Regions from separate parts of the Paracoccus sp. Arc7-R13 genome, predicted to be linked through region 1. Evidence: riboswitches for the same ligand, from Rfam matches in the RefSeq annotation. Region 1 holds a riboswitch; the other holds the start of a gene.
The links. A riboswitch is a leader RNA that binds a small molecule or an ion and turns the genes downstream of it on or off. The one in region 1 is predicted to bind cobalamin.
Positions count from the first base shown of each region.

Region 2: it holds a riboswitch for cobalamin, as region 1 does, so the genes downstream of both, EOJ32_RS02940 (DUF1636 domain-containing protein) here and EOJ32_RS18365 (TonB-dependent siderophore receptor) in region 1, are expected to answer to the same signal.

Region 1 covers NZ_CP034813.1:121,101-126,418, reverse strand. Annotated here, with positions in the region: gene bhcA (L-aspartate--glyoxylate aminotransferase BhcA) at 1-39, opposite strand, end outside; gene bhcR (HTH-type transcriptional regulator BhcR) at 236-1,057, shown strand; cobalamin riboswitch at 1,120-1,307, shown strand; gene EOJ32_RS18365 (TonB-dependent siderophore receptor) at 1,440-3,332, shown strand; gene EOJ32_RS18360 (ABC transporter substrate-binding protein) at 3,329-4,132, shown strand; gene EOJ32_RS18355 (iron ABC transporter permease) at 4,129-5,106, shown strand; gene EOJ32_RS18350 (ABC transporter ATP-binding protein) at 5,103-5,318, shown strand, end outside.
Region 2 covers NZ_CP034810.1:592,240-597,557, forward strand. Annotated here, with positions in the region: gene cobN (cobaltochelatase subunit CobN) at 1-1,974, opposite strand, end outside; gene cobW (cobalamin biosynthesis protein CobW) at 1,974-3,017, opposite strand; gene EOJ32_RS02940 (DUF1636 domain-containing protein) at 3,020-3,430, opposite strand; cobalamin riboswitch at 3,525-3,751, opposite strand; gene cobO (cob(I)yrinic acid a,c-diamide adenosyltransferase) at 3,792-4,421, shown strand; gene otsB (trehalose-phosphatase) at 4,523-5,245, shown strand; gene EOJ32_RS02955 (trehalose-6-phosphate synthase) at 5,255-5,318, shown strand, end outside.

The sequences.
Region 1 (5,318 bases):
CGTCGGGCCGGGAATGAAGATCGGGTTCTGGGTGCTCACGGTCGGCTCCTCCTTGATGCGACAAGGTGTAGCACGGGTCCGCAAACCGGTAAATTTTTTTGAAATCGTTTTTCGGAAATCTGGTTTAATGCAGGTTTCGCACCGAAATCATGGGCGCGTGATTTTTTCATTGCCGGAAAACGGCTTTCATGAAATTATTTTCTGTGGTGTTACAGACGGAAGGGGCGTGATTCCGATGCAGCAGCCGGTGCGCAAGCGGGGACGACCAAGAGGCGGCAAGGCCGATCAGCCCGCCGCCAGCATCCAGGCCCTGGACCGCGGGCTGGACGTGCTGGAGGCCCTGGCCGCGCATGAGGGGATCACCCTGACCGGCCTGTCCACGCATCTGGACCAGTCCCCCGCCACCATGCACCGCGTCCTGGCCACCCTGGAACACCGTCGCTATGTCGAGAACAATCCCGACCGGCAGGAGTGGTTCATCGGCCCCGAGGCGTTCCGCCTTGGTTCGGCCTTCCTGCGGCGCACGAACATCGTCGAACGCAGCCGTGCGGTGATGCGCGACCTGATGGCCCTGACCGGAGAGACGGCGAACCTGGGCATCGAACGCGACGGCGACGTGCTGTTCGTCAGCCAGGTCGAGACGCATCAGACGATCCGCGCGTTTTTCCCGCCCGGCACCCGGTCTCCGCTGCACGCATCTGGGATCGGCAAGGCGCTGCTGGCGGCGTTCGATCAGACGCGGCTGGCAGTGTTCCTGCGCGACGCGACCTTCACCCGGTTCACGGACAAGACCATCGCCGACGCGGACGCGCTGCAGGCCGACATCGCCCTGATCCGCCATCGCGGCTTTGCCTTCGACGATGAGGAGCGCACCTTGGGGATGCGCTGTGTCGCGGCCTCCATCGTGAACAGCTATGGCGAGGCGGTGGCCGGGGTGTCGGTGTCGGGCCCCACGAACCGCATGACCGATGCCGCCGTCGACCGCATCGGCGGCATGGTCGCCACCGCGGCGGAACGGATTTCGGCCGGTCTGGGATCGGGCCGGGGCGGGCGGTGACCGCCTTTTGCCGGGCGTGGAACGGGTGGGCGAATCCCGTTGACAGCTCCGGGGCCTCTGCGCCACAAGGGCGCCGCTACGGTTCCGGCCTGCATGCCGGATCAAAAGGGAACGCCGGTGCCAATCCGGGGCTGCCCCCGCAACTGTAAGCGGAGAGCGATGGCCGATCATGCCACTGGAGCGATCCGGGAAGGCCGGCCAAGGCATCGACCCGCAAGCCAGGAGACCTGCCGCAGCACTCACCCATTTCCGGCGCGGGGCGTGCCAGGAAAGCGGCTGATCCGCAGTGGTGACAGTCACCGTCCTGCCGCGACCCACCGGGTCCGTGTGCCGGACATTTCTGTTTGCCGCAGGCCGTGCCTGCCTTGAAAGGTCCGTGCCGATGCGCCGTCCGATCTGTCTTCTGGCGACGCTTGTCGCCCTTCCCGTGACCGCCGCCGCGCAAGGTGCGGCACCAGGGGAACCCATCCTGCTGGACGAGATCGTGCTGACCGCCGGCATCACGCCCGTGGCCCAGGACGGCTATGCCCGCGCCCACACCGTCCTGACCGCGACCGAGATCGAGGATCGCGGCATCGCCACCGTCCAGGACGCCCTGCGCGCGCTACCCGGCGTGTCGGTCAGCGGCAGCGGCGCCAGCATCGCACAGGTCCGCATCCGCGGCGCCGAGGCGAACCACACCCTGATCCTTATCGACGGCATCGAGGCGGCGGGGGGCGAGGACGAATACGTGCTGACCGGGCTGGAGACCACCGACATCGACCGGATCGAGGTGCTGCGCGGGCCGCAATCGGTGTTCTATGGATCGAACGCCTCGGCGGGGGTGATCAACATCATCACGCGCGACGCGCCCCAGGGCCTGTCCTATGGCGGCTCGGTCGAGGCCGGGAACGGCGGGGCGGCCTTGGTCCATGTCAGCCGTCGTGGGGAGCGGGGCGGGCTGCGGCTGTCGCTGTCGGCGCGCGACGATCTGGGCTATGACCAGTCGGGCGATGGCGGCGGCAAGGACGGGATCAACCGCAAGACCGCCGTCCTGTCCGGCGACGTCCTGGCCACGGACGACCTGCGCCTTGGGGTGGCGCTGCGCCAGTCCACCGAGGATTACGGCTTCGACGCCGAGAACTTTGCCGCGACCGATGCCGAAAGCTATCTGGTCGATGCCGACCTGTTCGGCCGCCGCGACGAGTTTCAGGGCGGGGTCTGGGCGGAATATACTGCGTTGGACGGCCGCCTGGTCCAGCGCCTGGACTATCAGCACAGCATCACCCGGCAGAGCCAGGACAACAGCCCGTTCCGGCGCGGCCAGACCGAAAAGCTGAAATACCGCGCCAGCCTGGGGTTGGACGGATCGGCCGCCGATGCCTCGCAGCTGCTGAACCTCTTGGCGGAACATCAGCGCGACAGCAACTCGACTGCGCCGGGGCAGTCCCGGGAGATGTCGTCGGTCGCGCTGGAATACCGCGCGATGCTGGCCAGCGGACTGGATGTCCAGGCCGGGCTGCGCCACGACGCGAACCGCGTCTTTGCCGATTTCACCAGCTGGAACCTGGGTCTGTCCTGGCAGATGCCCGACCGTCCGTTCCGCCTGCACGCATCCGCCGGGACGGGGCTGGTGAACCCGTCCTATTTCGAGCTGTATGCCGATGCCGGCTTCTTCGGCACCGTCTATCAGGGCAATCCCGACCTGCGCCCGGAAAAGAACAGCGGCTTTGATCTGGGGGTCGAGGCGCAGCTGCCGGACGGTCGTGGGACCATCGACGTCACCTATTTCAACGAGACGCTGGAGGACGAGATCACCGACTATCTTGTCGGCATCGAGGATGGCGTGGCGTTCTATTCCTATCGCAACCAGTCCGGCGAAAGCCCCCGCCAAGGGGTCGAGGTCGCGGCCCGCATTCTGGCGACCGACAGTCTGACCCTGGGGGCCAGCTATACCTATCTGGACGCGGAAAATCCCGATGGCAGCGTCAAGACCCGCCGCCCCCGGCACGAGGCTGGCCTGAGCGCGACACTGTCGGTCCTGGACGGGCGCGGGTCGGTCACGGGCGATCTGCGCCATGTGGCAGGCACCTTCGACACCCAGTTCTGGGGCGGGTTCGAGACGCGCGAACTGCCGTCCTATACCGTGGTCAACCTTGCCGCGGGCTATGACCTGACGCCGAACGTGCGGGCGACGGCGCGGGTGGTGAACCTGTTCGACCGCGACTATTCGGATGTCTGGGGCTTTGCGAACCAGGGGCGGACCGGCACCATCGGCCTGCAGGCGCGCTGGTGATCCGCGGGCTGATCGGGCTGGCGCTGATGGCCGCCCCCGCATGGGCCGATGCGCCCGTGCGGGTGGTGTCGATCAACCTGTGCACCGATCAGCTGGCGATGCTGGTGGCGGCGCCGGGACAGCTGGCCTCGGTCAGCTATCTGGCGCAGGACCCGGTCTCTTCGGCCATGGCGCGCGAGGCCGCGGCCTATCCCACCAACCGCGGCCAGGCCGAGGACATCCTGGCCCTGCAGCCCGACTTGGTGCTGGCGGGCACCTATTCCTCTCCGGCGACGCTGGACATGCTGGACAGGCTGGGCCTGCGCGTGGCGACCTTCGACATGGGGACGGACCTGGACAGCATCCGCACTAACCTGCGCCTGATGGGCGACGTGCTGAGCCGACGGGACAACGCCGACCGCATCGTGGCGCAGTTCGACCGCGACCTGGCGGCACTGCAGGCTGACCCGCGCCCCGACCGCCGGGCGGCGCTGTATGGGGCGAACGGCTACAGCTCGGGTCAGGACAGCCTGGCCGGGGCGATCCTGGCGGCGGCGGGCCTGACGAACGTGGCGACGGAACTGGGCCTGTCGCAGGGCGGCTTCGTGCCGCTGGAGGATCTGACGCTGGCCGATCCCGACCTGATCGTGACCGGCCAGCGTCAGCCCCGTGCCTCGCGCGCCGAGGAGGTGATGGACCATCCTGTCCTGCACGCCATCACGCCGGGGCGGCAGGTCGTCACTGCGCCCGACCGGGACTGGGCCTGTGGCACGCCGCATGTCCTGCGCGCCGTGGCACAGTTGCGCCAGGTCGCGCCATGAGGCTGACGGCCGCGCTTGGCGCGCTTGTGGGCATGTTGTTCGTGACATCGCTGCTGATCGGGACCAGCTGGCAGCCGCCCGGGCCCGCGCTGGCGGCGCTGTTCGGGCGGGGCGATCCGCTGCTGGTCCTGGTCATGCAGGAACTGCGCCTGCCGCGCGCCATCCTGGGCGCGGCGGTGGGCGCATCGCATGGGCTGGCGGGGGCCGCGATGCAGGGCTTTCTGCGCAATCCCCTGGCCGAACCGGGGCTGATCGGCACCTCGGGCACGGCGGCGCTTGGGGCGGTGCTGGCGATCCAGACCGGGCTGGCCGCGGCCTTCCCCCTGGGCCTGCCGCTGGCAGCGCTGGCGGGGGCGGCGCTGTCGGTCGGGCTGGTCATGGGGCTGGCGGGCCCGCGCGGCGGCGCGCTGGCGCTGATCCTGGCGGGGATCGCCATATCGGCCCTGGCCGGGGCCGCGACGTCGCTGGTCCTGAACCTGTCGCCCAACCCCTTTGCCGCCAACGAGATCGTCTTCTGGATGATGGGGTCGCTGGTCGACCGCTCCATGCTGCATGTCCGCATCGCTGTGCCGGTGATGATCGCGGGCGCGGTGATCCTGTGGCCCGCCGCCCGTGCCCTGCGCGCCCTCAGCCTGGGAGAGGACGCCGCCGCCAGCATGGGCGTCAACCTGCGCGCGCTGCGGCTGCGGCTGGTGCTGGGCACGGCGGCGCTGGTCGGCGGGGCCACGGCGGTGGCGGGCACCGTGGGCTTCGTCGGGCTGGTCGTGCCGCATCTGCTGCGCCGCGCGGTGGGCGGTGATCCGGGGCGGCTGCTGGGGGCATCGGCGCTTGGCGGGGCGGCGATGGTGCTGGCGGCCGACATCGCGGTGCGGGTGATCCTTCCGGGGCGCGACCTCAAGCTGGGCGTCCTGACCGCCCTGATCGGCGCGCCCTTCTTCCTGCAGCTGATCCTGCGGCTGAGGGCGCGGGCATGACCCTGATGCGGCTGTACGGCCTGTCCCTGTCGCGCGGCGCGGTGCCGGTGCTGGACCGGATCGACCTCGACGTGGGGCCGGGCGAGTTCGTGGGCCTGCTGGGCCCGAACGGCGCGGGCAAGACGACGCTGCTGCGCGCGGCCTTGGGCCTGTTGCCGGTGACGGGGCGGTCATCGCTGGCGGCGCTGGCCCCCGATGCACGGGCGCGCCAG
Region 2 (5,318 bases), on a different replicon from region 1:
ACCGCAGGCGCCGCTGCCCCAGACATGCAGCCCCTCTCCGTACTGGCTTTCCTTGATGTCGCAGACGAAGCGGTCGATGCGGGTGATCGCCTCGGCGGCGCTGGCCTCACAGGGGATGCCCAGATCGGCCTCGACCCCCAGGGCGCGCGCCTCGTCCCGGATCGCGGCGATCAGGCGGTCGCGGCGCGCGGGGTCCAGCCCGTCGGCGGTGGAATATTCGTCCAAGCTGCGCTCCAGCCCGGCCATGCCGGGGGGCAGGGCGGCCTCCCGCATGGGCGGCGGCATATGGCCCAGGGTCACGGCCCCGATCCGGCGTTTCGCCTGCGCGGCTTCGCCCGGATCGTTGACGATGAAGGGATAGATCACCGGCATCGCCCCCAGCAGCGCCGCAGGCCAGCAATCGCCCGACAGCGCCACCGCCTTGCCCGGCAGCCATTCCAGCGTGCCATGCGCGCCCATATGGATCAGCGCCCGCGCGCCCTGCTGCGCCAGCCACAGATAGAAGGCCACGTAGGCATGGCGCGGCGCGCGGGTCAGGTCGTGATAGCTGTCCTCGCGCCCGGCGCGGTGGCTGCGTTCGGGCTGCAACGCCAGGATCACCGGGCCATGCAGGCTGGCGCGCAGGTGGAACGCCCCGTCCCGGCAATCGGGATCGGTCTCGGGTGGCCCCCAGGCCGCGTGCAGGTCCTCCTGCAGCGCCTGCGGCAGGTGGGCCAGCGCCGCGCGGTAATCGTCCAGCGGCCAAGCCAGGGTGCCGTCCGGCAGCGCGGGCAGGTCCGTGCCCAGCATCGCCCCCACCGCCTGCGCGGATGCCGGCGCGTCCAGCCCCACCGCATGGGCCTGTTGCCAGTCACGGCCCGGATAGGTGGAGAGCACCATTGCCACCCGGCCCACGCCCTGCGCCAGCGCGTGCCAGGCGGCGATGCGGTCGACGGCCCGGGCCAGCATCGGCGCATCGGGCCGGTGCACGAAGCGCGAATACTGCAGGTCCGGGTCGCGCGGGCTGACCGCCTTGAAGCTGATGAGGCCCGCGAAGATGCGTCCGTCGACCTCGGGCAGGACGACATTCATCGCCAGGTCCGACGGCGACAGACCGCGTTCGGCCGCCAGCCAATCGCGGCGGCGGTTGGTGGACAGGGCCACCTGGAACACCGGGCAGGACCAGCCGTCGAACGGACCCGCGTTCCCCCCGGAAAACCCGGTCGCGTTCACGACCAGCGCAGGCCCGCCCGGCAGGGCATCGGCCAGCCAGTCGCCCAGGCCCGGCGCCTTGAGCGACGGGGCAAAGAAGCCCATCGCCGCGATGCCCCGCGCCCGCAGCGCCCGGATCAGCGCATCGATGGGCGCCACATCCGCCGCCGCCAGCCAGCTGCGATAGAAGGTGACCAGCGCCGCGACCGGGCCCGGGTCGGCGACCACCCCCCGGTCGGGGTCGTAAAAGCCCATCGCGGGCAGGGTCTTGACCCCCGGCACGGGCGCGGCCTGCAGGCCCGATGCGATGGCCATCTGCGCCAGCGCCGCCTGCGCCGCGACCGCGCCGCCCTGGTCGCAATGCCGCCGCAGCACGCGCAGGACCGAGGGGGGAACGGTCGACATCTCCTCAAGCCGCGGATCGTCGCGCCCGTCGGCGGGCAGCACGGCGAGCGCGATGCCCCGCCGGCGCGCCAGGTCCTGGACCGAGGCCAGCCCATAGGGCCAATAGGCCTCGCCTCCGATCAGCCGGATCAGGATGCCGCGCGCGCCCGAAAGCGTGTTCTCGACATAGGTGTCGACCGAGACCGGGTGCCGCAGCGCCACCAGGTTGCACAGCCGCGTGGGCGGCAGCCCCCCCGCCGCGCGCCGCCAGCCTTCCGCAAAGGCCCCCAGGTCGCTGTCCGAAAAGGACAGGACCACCAGATCGCCGGGGGTCTGACCGGGATCATAGGGGGCGTCGGACTGTTCAAGCCCGACCTGTTCGCGGAAGATGACATGCATCAGGCGGGGACACCCTCCAGCACGGCGCGGATCGCGTCGGGGTTCACGTCGTCGTGCTCCGCGATCACCACAAGGCGCGAGCGGCGCGGGGTCTGGCCCCAGGGGCGGTCGTACTGATGGCGCACCCGGGCGCCCACGGCCTGCACCAGAAGGCGCATGGGCTTGCCCGCGACGGCGACATGGCCCTTGACGCGCAGCACGTTCTGCTCGGCGGCCAGACGGGCGATGCGGGCGGCCAGATCGGCCGGGTCGGTGATTTCGGGCAGGTCGATGACGACGGTGTCGAAATCCTCATGCTCGTGGTCGTCGGCGCCGTCGTGATGGCTGGGGCGGGCGTCCAGGTCGTCCTCGGCCGCCTTGCCCAGGCCCAGGACCAGGCGCGGATCGACCGCGCCCTCGGTCACGGTCAGGATGGGCAGGGGGCGGGGCAGCTCGGCCTCGATCGCCGACCGTGCCGCTGCGACGCCCTCCGGCCCGGCCAGATCGGCCTTGGTCAGCAGGATGACATCGGCGCAGGCGATCTGATCCTCAAAGACCTCGGACAGGGGCGTCTCGTGGTCCAGGCCAGGGTCGGCGGCGCGCTGCGCGTCCACCGCCGCCACGTCGGGGGCGAAGCGACCGGCCGCCACGGCCTCGGCATCGGCCAAGGCGATCACCCCGTCCACGGTGATGCGCGAGCGGATGGCGGGCCAGTCGAAGGCCTTCAGCAGGGGCTTGGGCAGCGCCAGCCCGGACGTCTCGATCAGGATGTGGTCCGGGCGGGCGGGAAGCGCCATCAGCGCCTCCAGCGTGGGGATGAAGTCGTCGGCGACTGTGCAGCAGATGCAGCCGTTCGACAGCTCGACGATGTTCTCGGCCGGGCAGGCGGCATCGGCGCAACCCTTCAGGATCTCTCCATCGACACCCATCGTGCCGAATTCGTTCACGATCACCGCAAGGCGCAGCCCCTGGGGGTTGGCCATCAGATGGCGCACCAGAGTCGTCTTGCCCGACCCCAGAAAGCCGGTGATCACGGTGACGGGGGTCTTGATAAGGTCGATCATGGTCACTCCTGCGACACGACATGCGGGGGGATGCGGGCAATGCTCTGCTTGCGGAAGACGGCGGGGCGTTCGCGCCACGGCACGATGCCGTCGGCGGTCCCGGCATAGGCGCGCGCGCCCGACAGGATGTCGGCGGCGTCGTCCAGCGTCAGGCGGCCATAGACATAGGACCACTTGCCCGGCGCGGACAGCGCGACGGAACAGCCCTGCGAACAGGCGGAAAGGCATTCGACGGGGCGGATCTCGACACCGTCTGGGGCGGTGCGGGACAGAAGGTCGTGCAGCCGGGCGCCAAGGCGCGGCGCGTCCGGGCCAAGGGCATCCGTCCTTGCGGCATCGGTCCCTGCGGCATCGGGAACCGGGTCGGGCACGGTGCCGCGACAGGTGGTGCAGACATGCAGAACGGCGCGCATCGCGGCCCCTTCCTTGTTGCGGCAAGGGGCGTCCGAGAGGAGGCGGCACGGGGCATCCGGCCATCACCTGCCGGTCGCGAAACACCCCGTTCGCCCGTCATCGTCAGGTGCTGGCAGGTCTCCCGGCTTGCGGATTCAGGGGCGGATGCCCCGACGGTCGTCCCACCTTCCCAGCCCCAATCGGGGCCAGTGGATCGGGCGACCTCTCCGGTCACGGTCGCGGGGGCGGCTGCGCTTGGGGTCGCGGGTCTGGTGACCCGGGGCCTTGTCGCATTCCCTCTTCGCCTGTCATAGACAGGAACCAACACGCCCTCACCCAAACCCCCGCACCCGCCGTTTGTCAACCGCAAGGAGCGACCCGATGACGCAGACCGACCCGATTTCCGCCGAGGATCAGGACCGCCACGCCGCCAAGATGGCCAGGAAAAAGGCCGCCCGCGACCGCATGATGGAGACCAAGACCGGCAAAAAGGGCCTGATCATCGTCCATACCGGGCCGGGCAAGGGCAAGTCGTCGTCGGGGTTCGGCATGATCATGCGCTCCATCGCGCACGGGATGCCCTGCGCCGTTGTGCAGTTCATCAAGGGCGCGTGGGACACGGGCGAACGCACGCTGCTGACCACGCATTTCACCGACATCTGCCAGTTCCACGCCATGGGCGAGGGCTTTACCTGGGAGACGCAGGACAAGTCCCGCGACATCGCCATGGCGCAGGCCGGATGGGCGCGTGCGCAGGACCTGATCCGTGACCCGGCCATCCGCATGGTCCTGTTGGACGAGATCAACATCGCGCTGCGCTATGGTTATCTGGACGCGGCCGATGTGGTGGCCTTTCTGCAGGCGGAAAAGCCCGCCATGACCCATGTGGTGCTGACCGGGCGCGGCGCCCCCGACGCGCTGATCGAGGCCGCTGATCTGGTGACCGAGATGACCCAGATCAAGCATCCGTTCCGGTCTGGGATCAAGGCGCAGGCCGGGGTCGAATACTGACGCGCGCGGGTCGGCGGTCAAAAAACCTCACGCCGCGGTGAACCCTCGGGGGGAGTCACGGGTTCCCTTTGGTATATCCCAATCGCCGGAGCCCGCCTGACGTGACCCCACCCCCGCTTGCCCCCGATGCCGCCCTGTTCCTGGATTTCGACGGCTGCCTGGTCGACATCGCCCCCCGGCCCGATGCGGTCGTTGTCACGCAGGCGCTGCGCGACCGGCTGGCGGCGCTGTACCGGCGGCAGGGGGGCGCGGTGGCGCTGATCTCGGGGCGCGACGTGGCCGACCTGCGCGGACATATGGACGGGTTCGAGGGCATCGTCGCGGGCAGCCACGGCGCCGAGATGTCGCTGCGCCCCGGCCGCATCCAGACCCTGCACCGGGTCGATTTCGACGCGGGCCCCCTTCATGCCGCGGCCCATGCCGCCGCCGCGCCCCATCCCGCCCTGTTGGTCGAGGAAAAGCCCCACGGCGTCGCACTGCATTATCGGGACGCCCCCGATCTGCGCGCCTTTGTCGAGGAGGTGATGCAGGATCTGGCCGACCGGAACCCGCACCTGGTGCTGCAGCCCGCCAAGATGGCGGTCGAACTGCGCCCCGGTGGCGTCGGCAAGGACAGCGCGCTGGCGCATCTGATGACGCTTGAGCCCTTTGCGGGGCGCGTGCCGGTCTTTGCGGGCGACGATACCACCGACGAACCCGCCATGGCCGAGGCGCAGGCCCGCGGCGGCTTTGCCATCAAGATCGGCGACGGTCCCACCGCCGCGCATCACCGATTGTCCGACCCTGCCGCGCTGGCCGCTTGGCTTGACGCATCGCTGAACTGAGGAATGCCCATGTCCACCGAACCGCGCCTGATCGTCGTCTCGAACCGCCTGCCGCTGGGGGACGATCCCTCGG